Regions from separate parts of the Paenibacillus dendritiformis genome, predicted to be linked through region 4. Evidence: riboswitches for the same ligand, from Rfam matches in the RefSeq annotation. Region 4 holds a riboswitch; each other region holds the start of a gene.
The links. Region 4 has a riboswitch for cyclic di-GMP ahead of L6439_RS13425 (glycosyl hydrolase family 18 protein). Riboswitches for the same ligand answer to the same signal wherever they lie in the genome.

Region 1: it holds a riboswitch for cyclic di-GMP, as region 4 does, so the genes downstream of both, L6439_RS15060 (CAP domain-containing protein) here and L6439_RS13425 (glycosyl hydrolase family 18 protein) in region 4, are expected to answer to the same signal.
Region 2: it holds a riboswitch for cyclic di-GMP, as region 4 does, so the genes downstream of both, L6439_RS27295 (MucBP domain-containing protein) here and L6439_RS13425 (glycosyl hydrolase family 18 protein) in region 4, are expected to answer to the same signal.
Region 3: it holds a riboswitch for cyclic di-GMP, as region 4 does, so the genes downstream of both, L6439_RS04760 (4'-phosphopantetheinyl transferase family protein) here and L6439_RS13425 (glycosyl hydrolase family 18 protein) in region 4, are expected to answer to the same signal.

The regions. Positions count from the first base shown of each region.
Region 1 covers NZ_AP025344.1:3,423,300-3,429,093, forward strand. Annotated here, with positions in the region: gene L6439_RS15045 (metallophosphoesterase family protein) at 40-717, opposite strand; gene L6439_RS15050 (aspartyl-phosphate phosphatase Spo0E family protein) at 879-1,205, opposite strand; gene L6439_RS15055 (SLC13 family permease) at 1,617-3,488, shown strand; cyclic di-GMP riboswitch class I at 3,608-3,697, shown strand; gene L6439_RS15060 (CAP domain-containing protein) at 3,825-4,904, shown strand; gene L6439_RS15065 (SdrD B-like domain-containing protein) at 4,954-5,794, opposite strand, start outside.
Region 2 covers NZ_AP025344.1:6,151,560-6,157,353, forward strand. Annotated here, with positions in the region: gene L6439_RS27295 (MucBP domain-containing protein) at 1-2,981, opposite strand, end outside; cyclic di-GMP riboswitch class I at 3,131-3,218, opposite strand; gene L6439_RS27300 (LacI family DNA-binding transcriptional regulator) at 3,709-4,686, shown strand; gene rihC (ribonucleoside hydrolase RihC) at 4,895-5,794, shown strand, end outside.
Region 3 covers NZ_AP025344.1:1,097,966-1,103,759, forward strand. Annotated here, with positions in the region: gene L6439_RS04745 (arylsulfatase regulator) at 1-248, opposite strand, end outside; gene L6439_RS04750 (helix-turn-helix domain-containing protein) at 387-752, shown strand; gene L6439_RS04755 (helix-turn-helix domain-containing protein) at 2,328-2,798, opposite strand; cyclic di-GMP riboswitch class I at 2,918-3,007, shown strand; gene L6439_RS04760 (4'-phosphopantetheinyl transferase family protein) at 3,096-3,809, shown strand; gene L6439_RS04765 (non-ribosomal peptide synthetase) at 3,816-5,794, shown strand, end outside.
Region 4 covers NZ_AP025344.1:3,065,683-3,071,476, forward strand. Annotated here, with positions in the region: gene L6439_RS13425 (glycosyl hydrolase family 18 protein) at 1-3,341, opposite strand, end outside; cyclic di-GMP riboswitch class I at 3,450-3,534, opposite strand; gene fabG (3-oxoacyl-ACP reductase FabG) at 4,114-4,893, shown strand; gene L6439_RS13435 (hypothetical protein) at 5,129-5,464, shown strand; gene L6439_RS13440 (helix-turn-helix domain-containing protein) at 5,507-5,794, shown strand, end outside.

The sequences.
Region 1 (5,794 bases), 360 kb from region 4:
CCGCGATGAACGCGCTCGCTGCCTTATCTCCTCCTTTCCTTACTCGACATAATAAATATGCCGGGATGGCAGCTCCAGGCAGTTGAGCCGACCTCCGTATACGCAGCCGCCGTCAATGCCGATAATCGAATTGGCTCCAAAATAAACCTCGTCCGAACCATGCAGCAGCTTCGCGGGGGAATGACCGAATATGACCGTCTTCGGGCCGCTGTAGCCCTTATGAAATTCCCCGCGTATCCAGAGCAGCTTATGCGGATCGCAAGCCGCCAACGGCATCCCCGGCTCCACTCCGGCATGGACGAATATATACTCATCCGTCTCATAATAGTAGGGCAGCTTGTCCACGAATGAGATGACATCCAGCAATTCACCGGTCCAGCGAATGGCCGCCGGCCGCCCTGTTGCTTCATCCTCCGCATAGCCGTAGCTCAGCAGCGTCTGCTTTGCCCCGTTGCGGAACCAGCGCTCGACCGCCTTTTCCTTATTGCGGTACGCGTCAAGCATCATTTTCTCATGATTGCCCATCAAGACGATGGCCCCCACTTGCTGCAGTTCCCGCACCTTGGCGATCACTTCTCTTGAATGCGGGCCACGATCAATATAATCGCCCAGCAGCAAAAGCTGATCGCGATTCGCGTCATAACAGGCCATCTCCAGCAGCCGCTCGAACTTCACCAGTTCTCCATGAATATCGCTAATGACAAGCATTCGCTCCATCGTATCGATCCCTTCTTTCTCTTCCCATCGTACCATGAGCGAATATTTCGTATCCAGCCCCTGATCCAGCCTTGCCTGCATCCTAAATCTCCGTTCTTATTCATTGGCTTGTCCCGGATTACGGCTCGGCTCTTCTAAGGAGAACTCTGTCTTCGACCTGCTTACTGGTGAAGCAGCGCGCCGACCTGCGGCTGCATGCTGCCGTGCCGGTATCTCGCCTTCTGGACGAGCACAATGTATTTGTCAAGCCGCTGGCTTTCCCGGATTGTTCTTTCATTCAGCAGATCATTATTTTCCATCGCCAGACGGACCATTCGCGTTCGGATCTGTTCGATTTTGCACATCAGATCTTGTAAATCCGTCTCTTCCGCTTCCGGCTCCAGCCTGCTCACCATCCATTCTCCACCAGGAGCCGACAGCTCATTTCGATGAAGGATCGCTTCCCGTCCCGCCATTCTGCAGGAACCGCCCTTATTCACGTCTTCCATCGCCTACTATTGCCCTCCCTCAAGCAACATGACTTGACAATTCCAATTATAGTTAAAAAAAGTAAAAATGCCGTCGAATCATCACTTTTCATATGAGCCATAAAAAGACACTTCCCAGCAGGGAAGTGCCCAGCCATCCTTTTCAAGCTTGCTTGCCTTGAAAACGTCGTAACTTGCGATCTGCCTCCTGACAATCGAGTGAATGATTCGGCATTTTGCGACATTATTTGTTCAATTTTATACATTTTTCCTTTTTATACTTTATAGTATCATTATTTCATTCCGCTGTAAATGACATTTTTCCATAAAATTCATTCCTTATGCTGAGATTTGAAAGTATTATAGAGTATGTCAATTACAAGATTTCCTTGCTACCATCGATTTGACAGAAAGGGGTTATATTCCGTACCCATGAATTCAGACATCATCATCACGCTTATCATCTTGGCCATGGCCGCAATTCTCTTCATGACGGGAAAGATCCGATCGGATCTGGTCGCCATCTGCTCCTTGATCCTGCTTGTCCTGCTTGGAATATTGACGCCGAACGAAGCGTTGTCCGGCTTTTCCAATTCCGTCGTCATCATGATGATCGGCTTGTTCATCGTCGGAGGCGGGATATTCCAGACGGGGCTCGCCAAAGTGGCCAGCGGCAAGATGCTTCAACTCGCAGGCCACAGCGAGACGCGCCTGTTGATGACCGTTATCCTGGCGACCTCGCTGATCGGCGCCTTCGTCAGCAATACCGGCACCGTCGCCGTCATGCTGCCCATCGTCGTCAGTCTGGCTGCCAGCGCCAACATCAGCCCGGGACGCCTGTTGATGCCGATTGCGTTCGCGAGCAGCATGGGCGGCATGCTGACCTTAATCGGGACGCCGCCCAACCTGGTCATCAGCGAGACGCTCGCCCAAGCGGGATTCGATGAACTGTCCTTCTTCTCCTTCACGCCAATCGGAATCGTATGCCTCCTCCTTGGCACCGGTTTTTTGCTCCTTCTGAGCAGGTTGCTTCCGAAGGGAGAAGGCGAAGGCCGCGGCCGGCGGAACGGGCGATCGCTGCATGAGCTTGCCCGCCAGTATCAGCTGTCTCAGAATCTGTACCGCGTGCAAGCCGGGGAGGAAGCGACGATTGTGTCCCGTTCCCTCCAGGAGCTCGATATTCCGAACCGTTATCAGGTTCATATTATCGAGATTCGCCGCCGGACATCGAACAAGAACCCGTTCTTCAAGACGATCAATCAAGAGATAGCCGGCCCGGCGACCGTCATTCAGGACCGAGATATTTTGTATGTATACGGTCCATTCGAGCGCGTGCAAGACTTCGCCGAAGCATGCGGGCTTCAACTGCTTGACCGTCAGACCGCCGAGATCGATCAAGCCGCCGAGCCGAATACCGAGCGGTACGCTTCAGATCAGATCGGCATCGCCGAGGTGCTGCTGCCGCCGAATTCCCCGCTGCTCAATCAGCAGGTGAAGCAGTTGGGGTTCCGCGAGAAATATCAGCTCAATATATTGGCGATTCAGCGCAAAGGAGAGTACTTGCTGAATCAGCTCAAAGACGAGAAAATCCGATTCGGGGACGCCCTGCTCGTTCAAGGGACGTGGAAGAGCATCGCCCGGCTCTCAAAGGAAGAGTCGGAAGTCGTCGTCGTCGGCCAGCCGCTGGAGACGGCTGCCGAGATGCCGATGAACCATAAAGCGCCGCTCGCGGCCGGCATCATGCTGTTCATGATCGCGCTGCTCATCCTGGAGATATTTCCGGCCGTCATCTCCGTCATGATCGCGGCCGTCCTTATGGTTGCCACGGGGTGTCTTCGCGGTATGGAGTCCGCCTACAAGACGATTAATTGGGAGAGCATCGTCCTCATTGGCGGCATGATTCCGATGTCGATCGCGATCGAGAAGACAGGCGCGGCTGCCTTGCTGTCGCAGAAGCTCGTGCTGACCCTCGGGAGTATCGGACCGTTCGCCTTGCTCGCAGGCATCTATTTTACGACGTCGCTTCTCACGCTGTTCATCAGCAATACCGCCTGCGCTGTCCTGGTCGCTCCGATCGCGATGACGGCCGCGATGCAGTTGGGCGTCAACCCGCATCCGTATCTGTTCGCCGTCGCGATTGCGGCCAGCATGTGCTTCGCCGTCCCGTTCTCGACCCCGCCCAACGCGTTGGTCATGTCGGCCGGCAAATATTCTTTCATGGACTATATCCGGGTCGGATTGCCGCTTCAGCTGCTGCTTGGCATTGCCATGGTGGCGCTGCTGCCGCTCTTTTTTCCGTTTTAAAATCTAGCAAACGGTCTTTCATTTCGACAATCTTCTATTTTCAGCAGCAAAAAAGGATAAATTGTATGTACGTTCCATCTAAAAGATGATAGAATAAAAATAGAATAGATACGCTAAAAATGGATAAATGGCAAACCCTAGCGAAAGCAGGGGACGCAAAGCCACGGGTCTAAGGCATGCACGCATGCGATGATAGCCGGGTTGCCCTAATTGCGACAGCTGTTGCGTCTTTTTGGCGCCGCCTTTAGGGTGGCGCTTTTTTGATTTCCATGAGCGCCCCCGTCTATCATCTCATTCTAGCGTAGATCCAATTCGATATAGAATGGGGAGATAGCTATGGGTACACATCGATATACGACCGAACACAACCCTGACTCAGCCATAATCAGACAACATACACGAACAGCGAGACGGCATGTATCCGCACTCTTCTGCGCTGTAATGGCTATCGGACTCTTCCTGACCCTTTCACTCGCCACTGCGGAAGCGGACAGCATTCCGGCAGCGGACGGGGCGCTGCGCACCGCTCCAGTAGCCGCCGGAGCCAGCGCGATGAGCGGCACGGAATTCAAGCTTCAAGGCATCTCAATCGGGATGAATGAATCGGAGTTGCTCGGTATTCTCGGAGAACCCGCGCGCAAAGATCTTAGCGAATACAATTTCGAATGGTACATATACAATCAGAATTACCAACGTTATATCCAGGTCGGCGTGCAGCAGGGCAAAGTGGTTGCCCTGTATACGAACGCCCAGGACTGGACGTCCGCGAGCGGAATCGGCTTCGGATCGACGAGGCAAGAAGCAGAAGCCGCTTACGGCTCCCCGCTTGCGAGTGTCAAGAAAGGAAATACGATTTATAAGTTCAAGGACAACGGCGGAGAATACACCATGCATCAGGTCGGCGGTGCGTATGCCACACTGTTTTACGATCTGAGCCGAAAAAATACGGTTACCTCGATCCAGGTTATCGATCAGAACGTCGAGTTGTCGCTCAAAGGCTTTTACGGCAAGCCAAGCGAACGATTGCGGGAAAGCTTTGAGCGCGAAGTGCTGGATTTGACCAATGCCGTCCGGGTTCGCGAAGGTAAAAAACCGCTTGAGTGGAACGACAAGATTGCGGTAACGGCGCGAAAGCATAGCGCAGACATGATGAAGCGCAGCTTCTTCTCGCACGACAATCCCGCTGGCCAGTCTCCATTCGATCGGATGAAGCAAGACGGCATCACTTACAAGGCGGCTGGAGAAAATATTGCCGCCGGACAAACAAGCGCCATCTTCGCCCACGAGAACTGGATGAATTCAAGCGGGCACCGCAAAAACATTTTAGGCGATTTCGAGCGCCTTGGCGTCGGAGTCTCCTTCGGCGGTCCGTATCAAGCTTACTATACACAAAACTTCTTCACGCCGAGCCGCTAGGATTACAAGAAAACCGCCGCCTCTTGCACAGGCGGCGGCTAGCATAGCTCTACTCGTTATGTTTCATTCTTTTGCGCGACAGCCACATGACCAATGCGGCAGCGCAGAACAACAGGCCAATCCAAGAAGCCAGCGGCGATTTCTCGCCCGTTGCCGGCAGCATCGGTCCAGCCGAATGATCAGGCTTCTTGCGATCTGCCGGCCGGTTCGCAGGAAGTTCCTTCGAGCCTGGTTGCTCTTCCGTTCCCGGCTCCTCTTCCGTGCCCGGTGTGCCTGGAACGGTTTCTCCCGGTTCGCTTTCACCCGGATCGGTCTCACCGCCGACTACCGTGTCCGGTCCTTCCACGATTGTGCCAGGGACCGTCTCTCTGTTGTCAGGCGGATTCGTGCCCGGAGTGGTACCGCCGGAACCCGGATCTGTCGTTCCGCCACCGTCTGAACCCGGACTTTCCGGATCAGGGCGTTCCGGCTCCGGCTTGCCGCCGGACTTGACCAGACCCGCGTCAATGGTCAGATTCCGCTCCCCGTGACCGAGCATAATAACATCCGTCCAGCCGTCGGCATTGGCTTTGGAATTGCGCGCCGGGTCGTTTCCGGCTCCCTTGATCGTGAACTTGTAACCATCCGGCAGTTCAAAATGAACGATGTAGGTTCCGGCGGACAAGTTGTCGAATAAATAGTAGCCATCATACACGGCCTCGGTTACGGATGGCCCGTATACATCCCCTGTTACCGTGCCCCCGTATGTGGTATCCGTTACCGTCTTGTATACGGATTGGGTCACGGTCGTCGCCAACAGTTCACGGTTGCTGTTGTACAGTTTGACCGTCACGCCGTTCAAGCCAACCTCGTCTTCATCCTGAATGCCGTTGCCATTCTTGTCAATCCAG
Region 2 (5,794 bases), 3.1 Mb from region 4:
TAGAAGATGTATTCGTTCGTTCCTGCTTTGAACGTGTACGCATACGTATCGTTCTCTGCGGTGTAACCCGCGATCGGCTTCGCTTCCAGCGTTACGGTCTCACCCGTCACGCCTTCATGTGTTGTTGCTTCAGCCAGTGCTTTGTCCGTACCTTTTTCCAGGTACTTTACGGTGACCGTCTGCTTCAGAGCCTTGTAGTAGAAAATGTACTCCTGGTTCGCTTCCGCTGTGAACTTATACTTATATTCACTTGGATCAACCGGCTCATATCCTTCTACCGGCTTCGCGGTCAGCAGCTTTTCGGAACCCGTCGGGCCTGTGAATGTATCCGGGGCGGCAACCTCGACATCCTTCGTGCCTTCCAGTAAGTACTTCACGGTGACCGTTTGTTCCTTCGCCGTATAGTAGAACGTATACTCGTTCTTACCTGCTTTGAATGTATACTCATACGTATCGTTCTCTGCGGTGTAACCCGGAATCGGCTTCGCTTCCAGCGTTACGGTCTGGCCCGTTGCGCCTTCATGCGCCGTTGCTTCAGCCAGTACCTTATCCGTACCTTTCTCCAGGTACTTCACGGTGACTGTCTGCTTCTCCGCCGTGTAGTAGAAGATGTGATCCGGATTCTCGCCAGCCTTCAGCTCATATGTCACTGTTTTCGGCTCTTCCGCTTCATAGCCCGCAATTTCTTCGGCTTTCAGCGTAAGCTCTTCCCCGGTCTTCCCTGTCTTCACGCTTGGTTCCAGCAGATCCTTACCCGTGGCTCGGTCTACGTAACGGACTTTGACGCCCTGTCCCAATCCGTTGTAGTAGAAGACATGATCCGGATTTTCAGCCTTCAGCACATATTCTACGGTTGTCGGCTCTTCTGCTTCATACCCCGCAATTTCTTCGGCTTTCAGCGTAAGTTCTTCCCCGGTCTTCCCTGTCTTCACAATTGGGACCAGCAATTCCTTGCCGGTTCCACGGTCCACATAGCGCACCTTCAAGCTCTGCTCTGTCCCGTTGTAGTAGAAGATATGATCCGGATTTTCGCCGGCCTTCAGCACGTATTCTACGGTTGTCGGTTTTTCCGCTTCATATCCCGCAACATGTGCGGCTTCCAGCGTCAGTGTTTCTCCCGTCTTCCCTGTCTTCACGCTTGGTTCCAGCAGATCCTTGCCCGTGGCTCGGTCTACGTAACGGACTTTGACGCTTTGATCATTTGCGGTGTAATGAAAAGTAATCGTTACATCCTGGCCAGGCATCACGCCCGTTACATGCCCGCTGTCCACAGTCAGTCCGCTGCCTTTACTAACCTCGACATTGGAGAACTCGTAGCCGTCGAAATTCTTGCTGCTTACATCGATGGATTCGCCCGGCTTTTTGTCCGCCTCGCTGCGATCCAGCACCTTGTCTCCCGATTGGTGAACAATCGTCAGCTTGTTAGGGACATCGTTATAACCGAACCAAATAATTGGCGAAGGCTTGCTAACCGTCAAATCCACTTTCGTTGGATTGTCGCCAACTCTCAACGTGTAACCTGGCACTGTTGGCGCCGGGACGGTATAGGATTTGCCAACCTCAAGCGCGTCGCTTCCATCCTCCTCGTGGTAGCGGCTGTACAGCTCTTGGGCCAAATCCGGGCGTTCGACTTCTTGGCCGTCGGAATTGACCGGCTTGCCGTTGGCATTGACTTTATACGCCTTGACGAGAATCGAACCTTTGCCCAAGCCCACTCTCGGCACTTCGAAATCCTTCGATGTACGATCACCTTTGGCATCGGTGTAATTCATCGTCGTTGTCTTATTGGTCGGGTACAATTGTTTTGGATCCGGGTTTTTGGAGTGATCCATTTTGACCCGGTAAGTAAGCGTCGCCGGATTGCCTTCCGTAACATTGCCAATGTTCCAGGTAAACGTTTCGGTTTGCGGGTTCCAGGTTACCTCCCCTTGAGAGGCCTTGTAGTCGTCCGGGCCGAAGGAGCTTCCCTTCAACTTCAGATCGAACATGTCCCCCATCGGGTCAGTGACTACCGCATTCTCTGCGGCAAAGGCAATTTTGCTGGCCAGTTCGGAGAAGATTCGCTCCAGACTGTCGCTGGTGCCCGAATAATAGCCTTTGTTGGCAACATCTTTCAGCGTATTGGTGGCATTGCTATTGCTGCCAACATCCAACCCAATAGAATAAATATGAATTCCTGCATCATGGGCCAGCTTGGCTTCGGAAATCGTGCCGATGCCATTGTCTTTAATTTCAAACTCATAGCTGCAACTCCACAAAAAACAAGTTTCCTTACCCAAACCATACCAGTTAGAGCCCAGGCTGTAACTGGAGCCCGACCCAATAATGTTTTTGTCGTTAAAATCAGAAAGAATAAACTGATGGCTATTATTTCCCCATGAACCTTTTACTGCAGTAGACGCCTTGTAACTATACGTCGGCTCCCCGTCACTCAGCAGAACGATCACTTTGTTGTTGGCCTGGCTTGTCTTTAAAAGCTCCTGAGCTTCGTGCAGTCCGGCCTGAATATTCGTTCCCCCGGTCGCCTGTATATTATCAATGGCACGTTTCAATTCCGTCTTCTGGTCAAGGCCTTTGAAGTCAGATACCTGATCAGAAGTCTTATTGAAGGTCACTACTGCAATTCTCGTGTCCGAGTCTTCAATCAAGAGATTGTCAACGAATTTCTTCGCTGCATCCTTGGCCTTCGGCAATCGGTTCTGGTTCGGTTTTTGGGTCATGCTTCCCGACTTGTCGATTACGAGCACGACATCGGAGGAGCCCGATTTCAGGTTCTTGCCTTCGACTGTCAGTGTAATATCCCATTCATCCAGCTTGCCTTCGACCGGGTTCGCTTCCTTCGTGAGCTTCACCGCTCCCGGATTCGGCCACTCAAGCTCCCCGGAACTCGCCGCCTGGGCGCCGAGCGTGCCCGGAATCGTCCCAAATGCGACACTCAACATACACAACCATGTAACTACTAGTCTGAATCGGCGTTTCATAGTTTCCTCCTCATTTTTTCATCTGAGTCCTCCTTTGCAGAATAAAATTGCCTCCTCACGTCTTATTTATATCGTTCTGCGGGCCAAAAATACCGCGGAGAACCGCCCTATGAAAAATAAAAAAATCCGGCTGCAATTTAACGATTGTTAAATGCAGCCGGACGATCATGGGCCTGGTGGCCTTTAGATTCCTAAGCTTTGCGGCCTAATCTTTCGATTAGTGTGCCCTATGTAGTTACGGTATCCAATCATACCCAGCTAAAGCACTATTCAATGCTCAATATATGGGACAGCCTCCTTTTTGTCAATCACTTTTTTGAAAATTTTTCGTTCCGCTTCCAACAGCGCCTGAACCCCCGAAAAATCCCCTGGTTGGGGGATTTTCTTCAAACTGCAAATGGGATAAAATATTCATTTCTTTGAAAAATAATCGCCTCTTATTTTCATAATTATAGGTACTTCGACCTAATATTTCACAGTTCGACTCGTTCGCATAGAAATGGATAGGCGAGGAATGAAAAGGAATTAAATTGCAGCTCATTTTCCATCGCTTCCTTCCGAATCGGGTCATACTATAAGGGCGTTGGTGGTACTCCGAAAAGAAGAGACGACAAAACAAGAGGAATTTGCAGATCTTGGATCGTTGACAAATGGATGAGCAGGACATATGATAAGTGATGTAACGGATGTGTAACCGGTTACACATAGAAAGGAAGGATACTCCGTCATGGCCACGATCAAAGATGTGTCGAAATTGGCGGGCGTATCGGTCGCAACCGTCTCCCGGGTCCTGAACCAAAAAGGGTATGTCCATGAGGACACCGAGAAGAAAGTGATGGAGGCCATTCGGGAACTGAACTATATTCCGAATGACGTCGCCAGAAGCTTGACCAAAAAATCGGCGAAAATGCTGGCGCTTCTCGTCCCCGACATCACGAACCCGTTCTTCAATGAACTGGCCCGTGCCGTGGAGAAGGTAACCCAATTGTACGGATACGCAACCATTTTATGCAACTCCGACGACACCCCTGCCAATGAGAAGCAGTATATTCACGCATTGAAGCAGAAATACATCGACGGCTTCATCCTTGCATCGAATACACTGTCGGCGGAAGAAGTCCGGCTGCTGGATGTTCCGGTGGTCACGTTGGACCGGACGATTTCGGATACCATACCGACGGTCGCCTCCGACAACCGGGAGGGAGCGCGGCAAGGCGTGCAATATCTCCTTGATCGCGGCTGCAGCAAAATCGCCCATCTTCGGGGACCGCAGCAGCTATCGATTGCGGATGAACGATGCCAGGGATATTTGGACGTGGTGAAGGAGGCCGCATGGTTCTCCCCGGATCTCATCATCGAAGGCAACTTCAGCCTGAATCAGGCGACGGAAGCGGCCAATCGCTTGCTGGATCGTCACCCCGATGTCGACGGTATCTTCGCCGGCAACGATATTATGGCGATGGGAGCGCTGCGGGCCGTTCAGAAACGGGATATTCCCGTTCCCGACCGGATGCAGATTGTCGGCTTCGACGGCATCTCGCTGGGCGAGATGGTCTACCCGGAATTGACGACAGTCGCGCAATCCATCTATGAAATGGGGCTGCTGGCAGCCCGAATGCTGATTAAAATGATCGAAAGAAAGCCGCTGGACACGATGCATTACAAGCTTCCCGTAGAACTGATCCGGCGAGGGACGACGCGATAATCGCGCCGCTTTCATAGAACTTCATATTCAGGGAATGCTATTCTTTAGAAAAACAGCGTGCGTTCTCTCCGGTCTGATTTTTCTTCATACCCATCCGACAGCTTGGGATGAAGAAATTCTTTGTCGGGTGTGTAACCGGTTACACATACAGTTGATTTGTTTTCATATGCCGCTTTCAACCCACCACATTCAAAAGGAGTGCTTGAACATGGAAACTGTGAAAAAAATTCCTGTCATTCTGGATACGGACCCTGGAATTGATGATGCCGTCGCCATTGCGGCCGCCCTGTTCCATGAGCGTATCGATGTCCGGCTGATTACGACGGTTGCGGGCAATGTCGGCCTCGACAAGACGACCAATAACGCCTTGAAGCTGCTTGAGTTCTTCGGCAAAGAAGTGCCTGTCGCCCGGGGCGCCGCCAAGCCTCTCGTACGCCCGGCCGAAGACTCCAGTCATATTCACGGAGAATCCGGCATGGACGGCTATGATTTCGACGAACCGAAGCAGACTCCGCTCGATCATGCCGTGCTGCAGATGCGCGACACCATTATGAACAGCCCGGAACCGATTACAATCGTTCCGATCGGACCGCTTACGAACGTGGCCCTGCTGCTGACGCTGTTCCCGGAATGCAAGGAGAAGATTGAGCGCATCGTGCTGATGGGCGGTTCCGCTTCCCGCGGCAACCATACGCCGAATGCCGAATACAACATCTATGCCGATCCGGAAGCCGCCAGCATCGTATTCAACGCCGGTCTGCCGCTGGTGATGGTCGGACTTGACGTGACCAGCCAGGCTACATTGACGACCGAGATTGTGGAGAAGATAAAGGAAATGAACAAGACGGGCTTCATGCTCTACTCCTTGTTCCAGCATTACCGGGGCGGCAGCCTGAAGAGCCGCGGCTTGAAAATGCATGACCTGTGCGCCATCGCCTATCTGGTCAACCCAGGATTGTTCAAGACGCAGGACTGCTTCGTCGACATCGAGCTGGCAGGAACTTATACGGCCGGCACGACGGTCACCGATATTACGAACCGTCTTGGCAAGCCAAGCAACGCCACCGTATGTCTGGACATTGATGTTCCCGCTTTCCGCGAGTGGGCG
Region 3 (5,794 bases), 2.0 Mb from region 4:
GGCTGGAGGGCGGCAAAGACGGCGGGGTAATCTTGCTGAAGCATCCGTGAACGTTCGTGGGTCAGCGGCTGCAAATAACTGTAAGGGGAACTGTCCACGATAACAAATCCGTACAGACTCTCTTCGCGCTGCAGCGCGACGATATGTTCCTTGTTGAGCATGTACAGCCCTTTATACTGATACCAGAGATGCTCGTTCCATTCGTTGCATAGTACGACGTCTTGAACGTTGTGGATTTTGACATTCACATCATCACCTCGCAAAAAACATAAATAACTTCATATAGAACATAATAACATTTATAAGTTTTAAAAACAATAAAAGCATGTATATGGGTATTTTGCTTCCCGGAAGTTTTTTATAAGCTTAACTGTGAGGTGACGGGCATGTCGGACTTGAAAATATTTTTAGGCGCACGGATTCGCGAGCTTCGCAAACAGAGGGGCTATACTCAAGCAGAGCTGGGAGAGCAATGCGGAATGAAGGCTTCGTATATCGGCGGCGCTGAACGCGGCAGCTTAAATATTTCGCTGGATTCACTGGAACGAATCATTCGTGCTCTGGATGTCAGCATCGAACAGTTTTTCTCGTTCGACATGGCAAGCGTAGATGCGGAGCGTCTGGGCATCGCCGGCACTCTTGAACTGCACGTCAAGCTGTTGAAGGGCCGGGAAGCCGAAGATGTGAAGCTGGTACACCGGATTGCGAAGGACATGCTGGAGACGTTCGATCGGAGAATGAACAATAACTAGTGCAGCGATGAGTATTGAGAGCGGGGAAGCGCGCCATTGGCGATGCTTTCCTTTTTCTTTGTGAAAGTAAATACGCACGCTTGATTGAATCTGTCTTTGAAAAGTTGCAGATTTTATGAAGAATGACATAGGATGCCCGGCCCGCTTGATAAAAGGGGATATGTTAAAAGAGCTTATTGAGAAGTGGAGAAAATTTCTATAGGCTTCTCAACGGCCTGATTTTACGGGATCCAAGATACCGCGTCGAATCCTGGAGGCATCGTTGCCTCCTAGGGCTTGAACGTGTGGAGGGAATTGCTGCAATCTACATCATTTTAGGCCCTTTTCCTTCAAGTCGAAGCGATACGGGTGAAATTCCTGCCGTGTTGCAGGATTCCCTTTTTGGTAAAGTCGCCCCTATCGAATTGCTGTATTTTCGCAGGATTTCGCTTAGAGGCGTGTCTGGAGAAATCGTACAGTTTTGCAGATTTCGCTTACCGAATAGGCGTGTCTAGGGAAATGGTGCAGTGTTCAGGCCGTTGGAAAACCCCTGATTTTCACGAAGGGGTGGAGATTGTCCATTTCCCTATTCAAAACTTGGCACCCATAGCGTATTAAACCGATTTTTTTCTACTGAGAGACGAGATCCACCACACAAAAAATAAAGTGCCACAAAATCCCTCGGACTTTCTCAACAACTTGAAATCTATGCAGCCTTATTACTAACTTGCAGCCAGCAGAGTTAGTATGTAAAATATATCCAGATATGGTTTCTGGCCATAAGCCAATATTTGATAAGGAGGAAAAATATGATCGTTGAGGTACGTTTCGGAAGTGAGCGAACCCCGGGGACACTATATTTGGATTGCAGAGATGACGTTGCTCTTCAGATCAAAAAATTACAGAATGAGTTCGACAGATGGTGCATGAATGTAGTGAGGATCACCCTATAAAAGAGTATCGCGAAGAAATAGTAGATGGCAAAGTAATCAATACTTATTACGTAATTTGTATCGGAAATAAGGATTTCCCAAACTGGATTAATGAGAAATATGGAGAACAGGTAGCAACGAGAGTCAAGCAGCCGGAAGAGGATCCATCGATCATTCTGTATTTTTAAATCAAGCGCCTTAATATCTTCAGCTTACAAAGGCCCGGCTGTTGGGTTTCCCCCCCACACATAGACAGCAAAGAAAGAATTCATTCCTTGGGTTATTACAACGAAAGTCAGGGGGAACATTCATAAAAATTTTAATTACATATGTTTACATACAGAAGCCCCTTAACCCCACTGTTATGCAATCCCCCAGAACGATACCGTAAGGCCAGAACGTAACCCTAAAACACCCCGCAGCCACGCGGTCTCCGCAGAATGATTTCTCTCTCTTATCTCTGCTTTTTCTTTCGAATGAGACTTATTTATCATGATCCTCAACAGGTATATAATTCTATTTACCTATTACGTTTTATTCTCTTTTTCATCAAAAAGTGACATATACTGAGTTGCAATGTCGAATTTTGCTCCGTATTATTAAGGGGTGGCGTTAATCAATCGACATATATTTGCCGATATTCTGAATAGAGCCTGAGAAGGAGCTATTCGGTACGATGGAGCACATAACCGCGAGAGGTGTACTTAAGACCTAATCTGCGAAGCATATCCCGAACGCCCGTCCGCGTCATTTGCACCTGGAAATGCTTCTCGAGCAGATCCTGGATATCGCGCATCGACCAGCCTGTCGATGAGCCGGGAGAAGGCATGCGGCTGCTGATGATGCCGATCAGTTCTTCTTCCTGCTGAGGGGTGAGTATTCTTGGCTTCCCGGGAGATGCAACATTGGATAGCAGTTGTTCGATGCCGCCGTCGTTGAAAATTTTTACATAGTTCGATACCGTCTGGCGGTGAATGCCCAACTGCTTCGCGACATCCTTGGCAGTGTGTCCGGACATGACAAGACGGACGGCCTCCACCTTGCTCCGCTGCTTCGGATCTTGGATGGTGGACGTCAAGCGGTTCAAGGAATAAATATTCCATCCATGACGGTTCGTAATCAACAGTTTTCGCATTATCGGCTCACGCTCGTATCTATATTTTTATTCGTAGTATGGGTATTGAAGCATGACGCTATACAGAGAGAGCTACTGCCGCGGAGAGAGAAGCAACCGTACCGTTTACATACAACAAAACTTGATAAAGGCAAACTTGTCGAAAGGCAAGGACGCAAAGCCTCGGGCCTAACTCTCCTTCATGGAGCTATGGCGGCCGGGTTGCCATGTTGAATAGGGGACCATTCACGTTCTTTATGGTGATGAGGCTATTGCTGGAAGTAGCCTTTTTTCTTTCTATAGAGGATGTTGAAGCCTATGAAGATTGCTGCTCTCCGCTGGGACCACCATACCGACGATCGCCTGGTTCAACGTCTTGTTCCCTTCCTGTCTGCCGAACGGCAGGAGCGTTACGCGAGACTGAGCCGGCGTGCGGATCGTCATCTCATGGTTATCGCCGAAGTTCTCGCCCGCTGTCAGATTTGCCGTCTGACCGGGAGGAGGAATGACGAGATCGCATTCATCCGGAACCGGTTCGGCAAGCCGTATATGGCCCCAGGCAGTTCCCTATTTTTCAATATATCGCGTTCGGGTTGCTGGATCGTGACGGCGATCGATCGCTGCGAGGTCGGCATCGATATCGAGCGGATCAGGCCTATGAAGCCAGAGGAGGCGCGTTTGTTATGCACGTCCCGGGAATACCGGATCGCTTCCGGCCTGGACGCGGATGCGCGCGCCCGCTTTCTCCATTGGCTGTGGACGGCCAAGCAGAGCTATCTCAAAGCCCGCGGAACCGGACGATACGGTCCGCTGGATGAACTGGAGATCCTGCCGGACGGAGTTCACCCGTGGCGGCTTCCGTCCGTCTGGCATGCGCGGGGATATGTCTTTACCCGAATGGAGGGTCTGGATGCCGGGTATTGTGTGACGGCATGCGGTGTCGATTCCAAGATTGCGCCCATAGAGCATTGGACATTGGAACAATTATTGGATAGGTTCCAACCCTATTGTTCGTCAATGAGAAGGAGCTGAATCAATTTGTCTGCCATTCCATTTACAACCGAACAGCTTACGGGCTATGACGCCCATACATTCGAGATTCCTTCCGCCATCGTGGATGGTCTGGAACAGCTGACACGCACCCGTTCGGTCACATTGGAGGCTGCAGTGGGCGTGGCATGGAGCGGTCTGGTTGCGCGGTACCATAACGCAGAGGAAGTCGTTCTTCTTGCGATGGCCAGCCGGAGCCGGGACGGCGTGCTGGTGGCGGTTCGTCCGGAGGAGACGCTGTGGAGCGCGGCGGAGGCGCTGTGCGGCCAACTGCAGACCGGCGGGGAGGATTCGGGCGCAAGCGGCGACATTACCACATGCTGCTGGTGCCAGGATGCCGAGGTGCCGGGCAAGACGAGAGCCGAGATTTCGGACGGGGACCTGCATGCCCGGATTTTGGGGCGGGAAGCGGCATTTCTTGGCCCGTTTTTATTTACGATTTATTATCGGCCGGAGCGCTTCAGCCTGGATGCCGCCACACGGATGGGCCAACAGTTGAACCAGATGCTGAGGGAGGCGGCGCAAGCCCCGGACAAGCCGATCGGAGAGTGGGATCTTCTGACGAAGGAGGAAATCCGGCGCTACATCGAGAGGCATAACCGGACACAGTATCCTTATCCGAAGGACCGGACGGTGCCGTCCCTGTTCGAGGAGCAGGCGGCCCGCACTCCTGACGAACCGGCCATCATCGAAGAAGGCCGCCAATTTACATACAAGGAATTGAACGAAACGGCGAACCGGCTTGCTCATTATTTGCGTGCGCAAGGGGTCGCGCGCGAGCAAGCCGTCGGCATACTCGCCGAGCGGACGGCGGAGATGGTCATCGGAATTCTCGCGATCATTAAGGCCGGGGGCGCGTACGTCCCTATCGATCCGGATCATCCGCAGGATCGGATTCAATATTTGCTGGAAGACAGCGGGGCCCGGCTCGTGCTGACGAGCGCCGGACTGTCCGGACGCTTGCCGGCGGATGCGGTGCAGGTGCCGTTGGAGGCGACGGCTTGGGCCGATCAGCCGGGCCATAACCCGGAGCCGGCCGGGAGCGCGGAGGACCTGATTTACATTATCTACACGTCGGGATCGACCGGCAGACCGAAGGGGGTCATGGTGACTCATCGCAACGTGGTCCGTCTCGTCAAAAACACGAATTACGTGAGCTTCCAGCCCGGAGATCGGATGTTGCAGACCGGGTCGCTCGTCTTTGATGCGTCCACTTTTGAAATCTGGGGCTCCCTCTTGAATGGCATCGGCCTCGTGCTGGTCGATAAGACGACGATATTGGACAGCCGTCAATTGGATGAAGCGCTGCGCCGCTTCGGCGTCACGACGATGTTCCTGACGACGGCGTTGTTCCTCCAGCTCGTTGACCGCAATCCGGCCATCTTCAAGCCGGTGCGCCAGTTGTTCGTCGGCGGCGAGCTGATGTCCCCGAAGCATTTCTACCGGGCTGCGCAGGAGTGCGCGCCGATTCGGCTGTCGAACATCTACGGTCCGACGGAAAATACGACCTTCTCGACTTGCTATGAGCTGAAGGAAGAGCGGGAGGGCCCGATTCCGATCGGCACGCCGATCGGGAACTCGACGATATATGTCGTCAATGCGCATGGCAAGCTGCAGCCGCCCGGGGCGACCGGGGAGCTGTGGGTCGGCGGAGACGGCGTGGCCCGCGGTTATTTGAACCGTGACGATCTGACGGAAAAAATGTTCATCGACAGTCCGTTCGTGCCGGGGGAACGAATCTACAAGACCGGGGATCTGGTCCGCTTATGCGAAGACGGCCAGTTGGAGTTCGTCGGCCGCAAGGACCATCAGGTCAAAATTCGCGGCTACCGGATGGAGCTCGGCGAGATTGAAGCCCGCATTCACAGCCATAGCCAGGTGAAAGAGACGCTCGTCGCCGACTTCGAGGAAGCCCCGGGCCAGAAGGCGTTATGCGCCTACGTCGTCGCGGAAGGCGGGCTGGACGC
Region 4 (5,794 bases):
ACGGTGACCGTACGTTCCGCAACCGCTTGCTGCCCTTGGCTGTTCTCAACGGTGTACACCAGCTGATATGCCCCCGGAGCAGAGGAATCAACCGTTCCTTCGATGACGATGCGATCGGTCAGGTCGCCGTCCATTTTATCCGCAGCGGTAACCCCTTCCATCGGATCGAAGTCCTCGCCCACGAAAATCGTTTTATCCGTTGCCCCATGAATCACGGGTTTTGAAGCTGCCGGCGGAATGCTGCCATTTCCGAATGCTTTGAAAATATCGGTAAATTGATATTGCGCCGTTACGCCGCTATTATTTTCCAACATCGCATCCCGGTTCATCGACCAGAAGGAGGTCATCGCGAGCCCTTTCTCGATCGCATGATCAACCACCCATTGAGACCACTCTGTCGTAAAGATCGGATGAGCCGCGCCTTCAAAACCGATTGATGGCGTCGTTCCAATTATTCCATAAGCCTCTTCATCGGTTAGATCCGTGTTGGCATACTGCTTGTAGTATTGCTTCACTTGATTCTTCGTCGAATCAACGGCTCTCAGCGAAGCGGAACCGTAGTTCTCGCCAGGCAGGAGCGTTCCGCTGCCATAACACATCGTCATGATGTTCACGACTTTGACATCCACGCCGGCAGACAGGTAAGCCTCCAATACATCCAATTGAACGGAAGTCAGACCGCTTGGCAGTACAGGGAGCGTCAATACGATATCGACTCCGGTTGCGTCTTGCAGCTTTTTAATCGCCTTCGCATTCGCGATATTCAGGGCTTTGTTCTGGGCGCCGCCCTCAATGTCGAGGTCTAATCGGGTCAGTCCATAGCCTTGAACAAGCTCCATATACGTATTGAACAACGTATCTGTGTCTTGAGTTACTTCCCAGAACGTAACGCCGTTCAAACCGCCAAGGGAGATCGCGACATCTCCGCCCATCTCGCGCAGCTCCCGGATCGACTGCTTGATTCCTTGATATTGGGCATTGTCTGCATTCTTTTCATTCAGTACGGAGTATCCTCCCCAGCCCCATTGCACTTTACCGTCAACGATTTCCTTCGAAATGGACTGAATGAAGCCGAGATTAAAGAATTTCACGCCGGTATCCTCGGAAATTCGGGCAAGGTTAGGGGCGCCATTGTTGGAATAGCCCGGCTTGGTCACCCATGCAACCATGTCGATGAACGGAGAATGGACTTGCTTCGGCCACTCGATTCCTTGGCCAGCCCCAAAGTCATGCTCCGGAGCTACCGCTTCGGTCACTGTAATCATGCGTTCTTTTTCGGCCGTTAAGCCTTGCGAATCCGTGACGGAATACGTCAGTTGGTACTTCCCGGCCACATTCGTGTCTACTTCCCCCGTCACGGTAATACGCGACGTTACGTCTCCGTCTTCCGCGTCCGTAGCGGTAACCCCGGCGAGCTTATCGAAGATGTCGCCGACTCGAAGCGTGAGATCGGTCACGCCATGCAATACAGGCGGTTGATTCTTGCTTGGAGCTTCATCGCCCAGAATGAGTTGTCTGTTCATTTCCGGGCTGTTATTCGACACCCGCTGAACAAGCTCCATGCTTGTCATCTGGGCATCTCCCTTAAGTTTGAACGCATAAGAAGCGCCCGGCTCTATTGTTTTTGCATCATAGACCGATTTCAGGTCAACGACCGTGTAACCATTTTCGTAGGTTACGGAGCCAGCCAGATAATCGCCGGAAGTCAACGGTCCATCTGTCTTGATATACAGCTTCGGCAGCTTAATCGTTTTTGCGCCTCGTTCCACGGCTCTCAGCACTTGATTCGATTCGGTCAAAGCTTCGTTGTTGACAAGCGTAACTTCATACCCTTTATTGTTGCCCCAAGGCTCCGTATACGGTTTCACATCTGCCGTAACACCGAGCTTGGCATATTGGATTGCATGTGTCGGCAGCGGCAGGCTTCCGAAGAGGCCTTCTTTCGTCGCCTTTGTTAATTTGTCACGCTTGGCAGGGTCCGCAGTAGGGGCATCATTGGAAGCCATCCATGCAATGACCCCGCCGAGGCCGCGCTCAAGCACATATTTCGTCTTCTCTTGAATGGATCTTTCATTGTCATAGGTGTAGAATACGCCGCTTGTCTTATCATACAGATAAGGAGCTTTGGCAGCATCATCCCAATATTCTGTGAGATTCGGGTAAGTGGCCTTCAACTTGTCGAGATTGCGATAAGACCAAATCCCAGTTCGGCGGCCGCCGTCCCCAAGGACGAGAGGGGATTCGCCAACCGCGCCGCGGGATGGAGTCTGATCCGCATCCTTGGCGGATAATGCGGCTTGACCGAATAGTCCCGGATGATTCGGATCGGGTCCTTGCGACACTTGATCCCAGCCGCGGGTATAGTAGGCTGCCCCGATGACGATCTTATTCGGCTCGGCTCCTTGCTGAATCAAATAATTCACGCTCTCGTCGATGGACAGATTGTTGCCGGTGAGCGGATCATTGGGATTCGGATACAGACCGGTATGATGGCCGCTTACTTCATCCCATGCGCCCCGCATGTCATAAGTCATGATATTGGCAAAGTCTACAATGTTAAATAACCTCGGCACATCAATGCCGATATCAATTTTTGCCTTGGGAGCGGGAAGAGCAACGGACAGCTCGTACGTTTTGCCAAGCTCGGCTCCTTGTTGGTTCAAGGCGTTTTTGAAGTCTTGCAGGAGCAAAATATAATTATTTTTATCCTCCGGGGTGGCGTATTTCGTGCCTTCATCGTTTTTATTATCGACAAGATCAGGTTGTCGCACTTCAGCCGGGAACTCCCAGTCCACATCGACGAAGTCCATGTTCGTGTACTTAATGAATTTCATGACATTCTGGACCAAATTCGCCCGCTTCGCAGCATCGGCCGCCACAACGGAGAAGTCGCCTGATTTCGACCATCCGCCAAGAGAGATGCCGATTTTCAGATTCGGGTTTTCGGCGCGCAATTGCTGCAGGGCGATGAGGACGCCTGCATTGGCTGCGTCCCATTGTACGCCATCCTGACCGACAGGCGCGCCGACAGCCGCATCCTTGTCCGTAAAGACGAGATTGCCTTGGGCATCAAAATCTAGGAAGGCATAGTTCAAGTGGGTTAGTTGATCGGCGGGTATATCCTTGGGATAAAAGTTCCCTTGTCCTCCCCAGATCGACCAATCGCCATAGTACATGACATTCCGGATTTCCTGTGCTGAGCCCTGTTTGATATCAGGTTCCTTTGCTGCGGGAACAGTCGTTCCTGCATAAGCCGGCGCCAGGGAAGAGACGAACATCATGATGGTCATTACCGTCATGGCGAACAATCTTCGGGCACTCTGCTTTCTCCTAATCTTCATCCGTAATTCACTTCCTATCAATAGATTATATTAATAGGCAGCTAGGGAGGACTTGCGATGGAATCATGCAAAATAACGCATACGACGAATAGAGTGTGGTTGCTATTGGCCGGCAGCTGGCTGGCATAGAATTTCTTCCTTAGCCCCTTTAGCTTTGCGTCACTAGATTTCCCTAGCTTTGCCTAGTAATACCTGAAAAAATGCATACGCTTTTATTTTTAATTATGACTTTTTATCCTGTATCTTGTATAACGATACATGTTTGCACCGTTTAATATACAGGAAATTCACGCTTATTTAATGGGGCATGCGGCCCGTTTGTGAAAATATGAACATAGGCCGATTTTATTACTCATTCGAAACATATCAAGTTCAACATTGGATGCGATAACGGGATGCAATGTGATTCCCTGTCCTATGATGATGTGCACCATTCCAGTAATAGCGCCGTTCTCTTGACAATCCCTGCTATGGATTTTTACATATTTATGCTACCCGGAAAGTTTGGGAAAATAGGACTTAGGGAGGGGGCGGAGAGATATCTCGATGTGGATTGACCTGCCCGAGTTCGCATAATTATAACCGAATATAACTATCCTTATATTCAGTCTGGAGCCACAAATGTGGCGGATATGTGATGATGACATTCTTAGGTTGGAAAACTTCTATCTATCATGCGTTGTCTCCGCATCCGGATTTGTAGTAGGATTACATTGAATCCATGTAATGGAAACGATGCAGCTTATTTTTATAGACGATAGGAGTGTTTTGTATGCTGACGCCACTGAAGGATAAGACGGTCGTCGTGACCGGAGCCAGCAAAGGAATCGGCAAAGGAATTGCGAGAACCTTCGCCTCACATGGGGCGAAAGTCTCAGTCGTCGCACGCAGCCTCGCAAAAGCGGAGGAAACCGCGGCGCAAATCCGGAAGAACGGAGGCGTTGCTCATGCCTTCGAAGGCGATGTCGCAGATTTGGAGTCGATGAAGCGGGTTGCGAACGAGACGGCCGGTACTTTCGGGGGGATCGACGTGCTGTGCGCCAATGCCGGTATTTTTCCGAATGCGCCGATTGAGGAGATGACCGGCGAGCATTGGGATCATGTGATGAACACGAACGCGCGCGGGACGCTGTTTTCCCTTCAAGCCTGCCTGCCCTTTCTGAAGAAAGCGGAATACGGCCGAATCATTGTTACCTCTTCTATTACGGGGCCGGCCACCGGTTATGCGGGATGGTCGCACTACGGCGCAAGCAAAGCCGCTCAGTTGGGATTCATGCGCAGTGCGGCGCTCGAGCTCGCGCGTTACAGCATTACCATTAACGCCGTCATGCCCGGCAACATTATGACGGAAGGCTTGGAAGGCCTTGGGGACCATTATCTGGAGTCGATGTCGGCGTCCATCCCGCTCAAGCGGCTCGGTAGCGTCGAAGATATCGCTTATGCCGCTCTCTTCTTGGCTTCGAAGGAGGCAGGTTATATTACGGGCCAGACCATCATTGTTGATGGCGGTCAGATTATTCCGGAAAGCCTGGAAGCGATGGGGGACGTCTGATTCGTTTACCATAGACACATTATCGATATTCCGGATAACCCTATGCTACAAGACATTATTTGACAAAATATAACTGCGGCACTATCATAATATCTAGAACTCAACCTGAATAGTCTCAGTTCTGCATTTCTCTGCCATCATGCCGCATCAGGCTGCGTCAAGCCATGATTTCTCTGTTTGCTCACTGGTAACATGAAAGTTCCGTTTCATTACTAAGCGACCGGGAGAAATCGGAATGGAAAGCACGAATGTACCCGATTCTATTGAGAGCACTCGACAACAATGGGATGAGGAATACCGCTCCAAAGTATGGGACTGCCTGGCCGGCATCACGGAATATGCCAGATACTCGGTCGTGTACGGCTACATCCGCAAATTCCTTGGCGAAGAAGGGATTCTCGATATGGGATGCGGCACTGGCCTATTGTTCGATATGCTTCTTGAAGAGGAAATTTCCCATAAAAATACGCAAGATCCGGCCTTTGCGATGATTGAACGCAAAATCGAAGAAATAGAGAAGTGCGGATATTTTGACAAAACGATTTTTTGTGATATGCATTCAGGATGGTAAAATGCGGGCGGCGGATTTGCGCTGCCAAAGGAGAGTGAGTCTGTGAGTTCCGTTGCCGCGAAGCCCAAGAGCTTGGGGGAGCTAATCAAGCACTATCGGCAGAAGAAGGAAATGAGTCTGTCGAAGCTTCAGGAAGCGGTCGGCGTAGATAAAGGAAGCCTGTCGAGAATTGAAAACCGTGAGGTCAAGCGCCCTGATTTTCAATCCATCTTGTCCATCGCTGCAGAATTAGACATTCCCCATAACGAAATCGTTGAACAATATATCGAAATTGGACACAAGTCGGAAGTTGTGTACGCGATTTTACAGAACGAACTAGAAACACTTGAA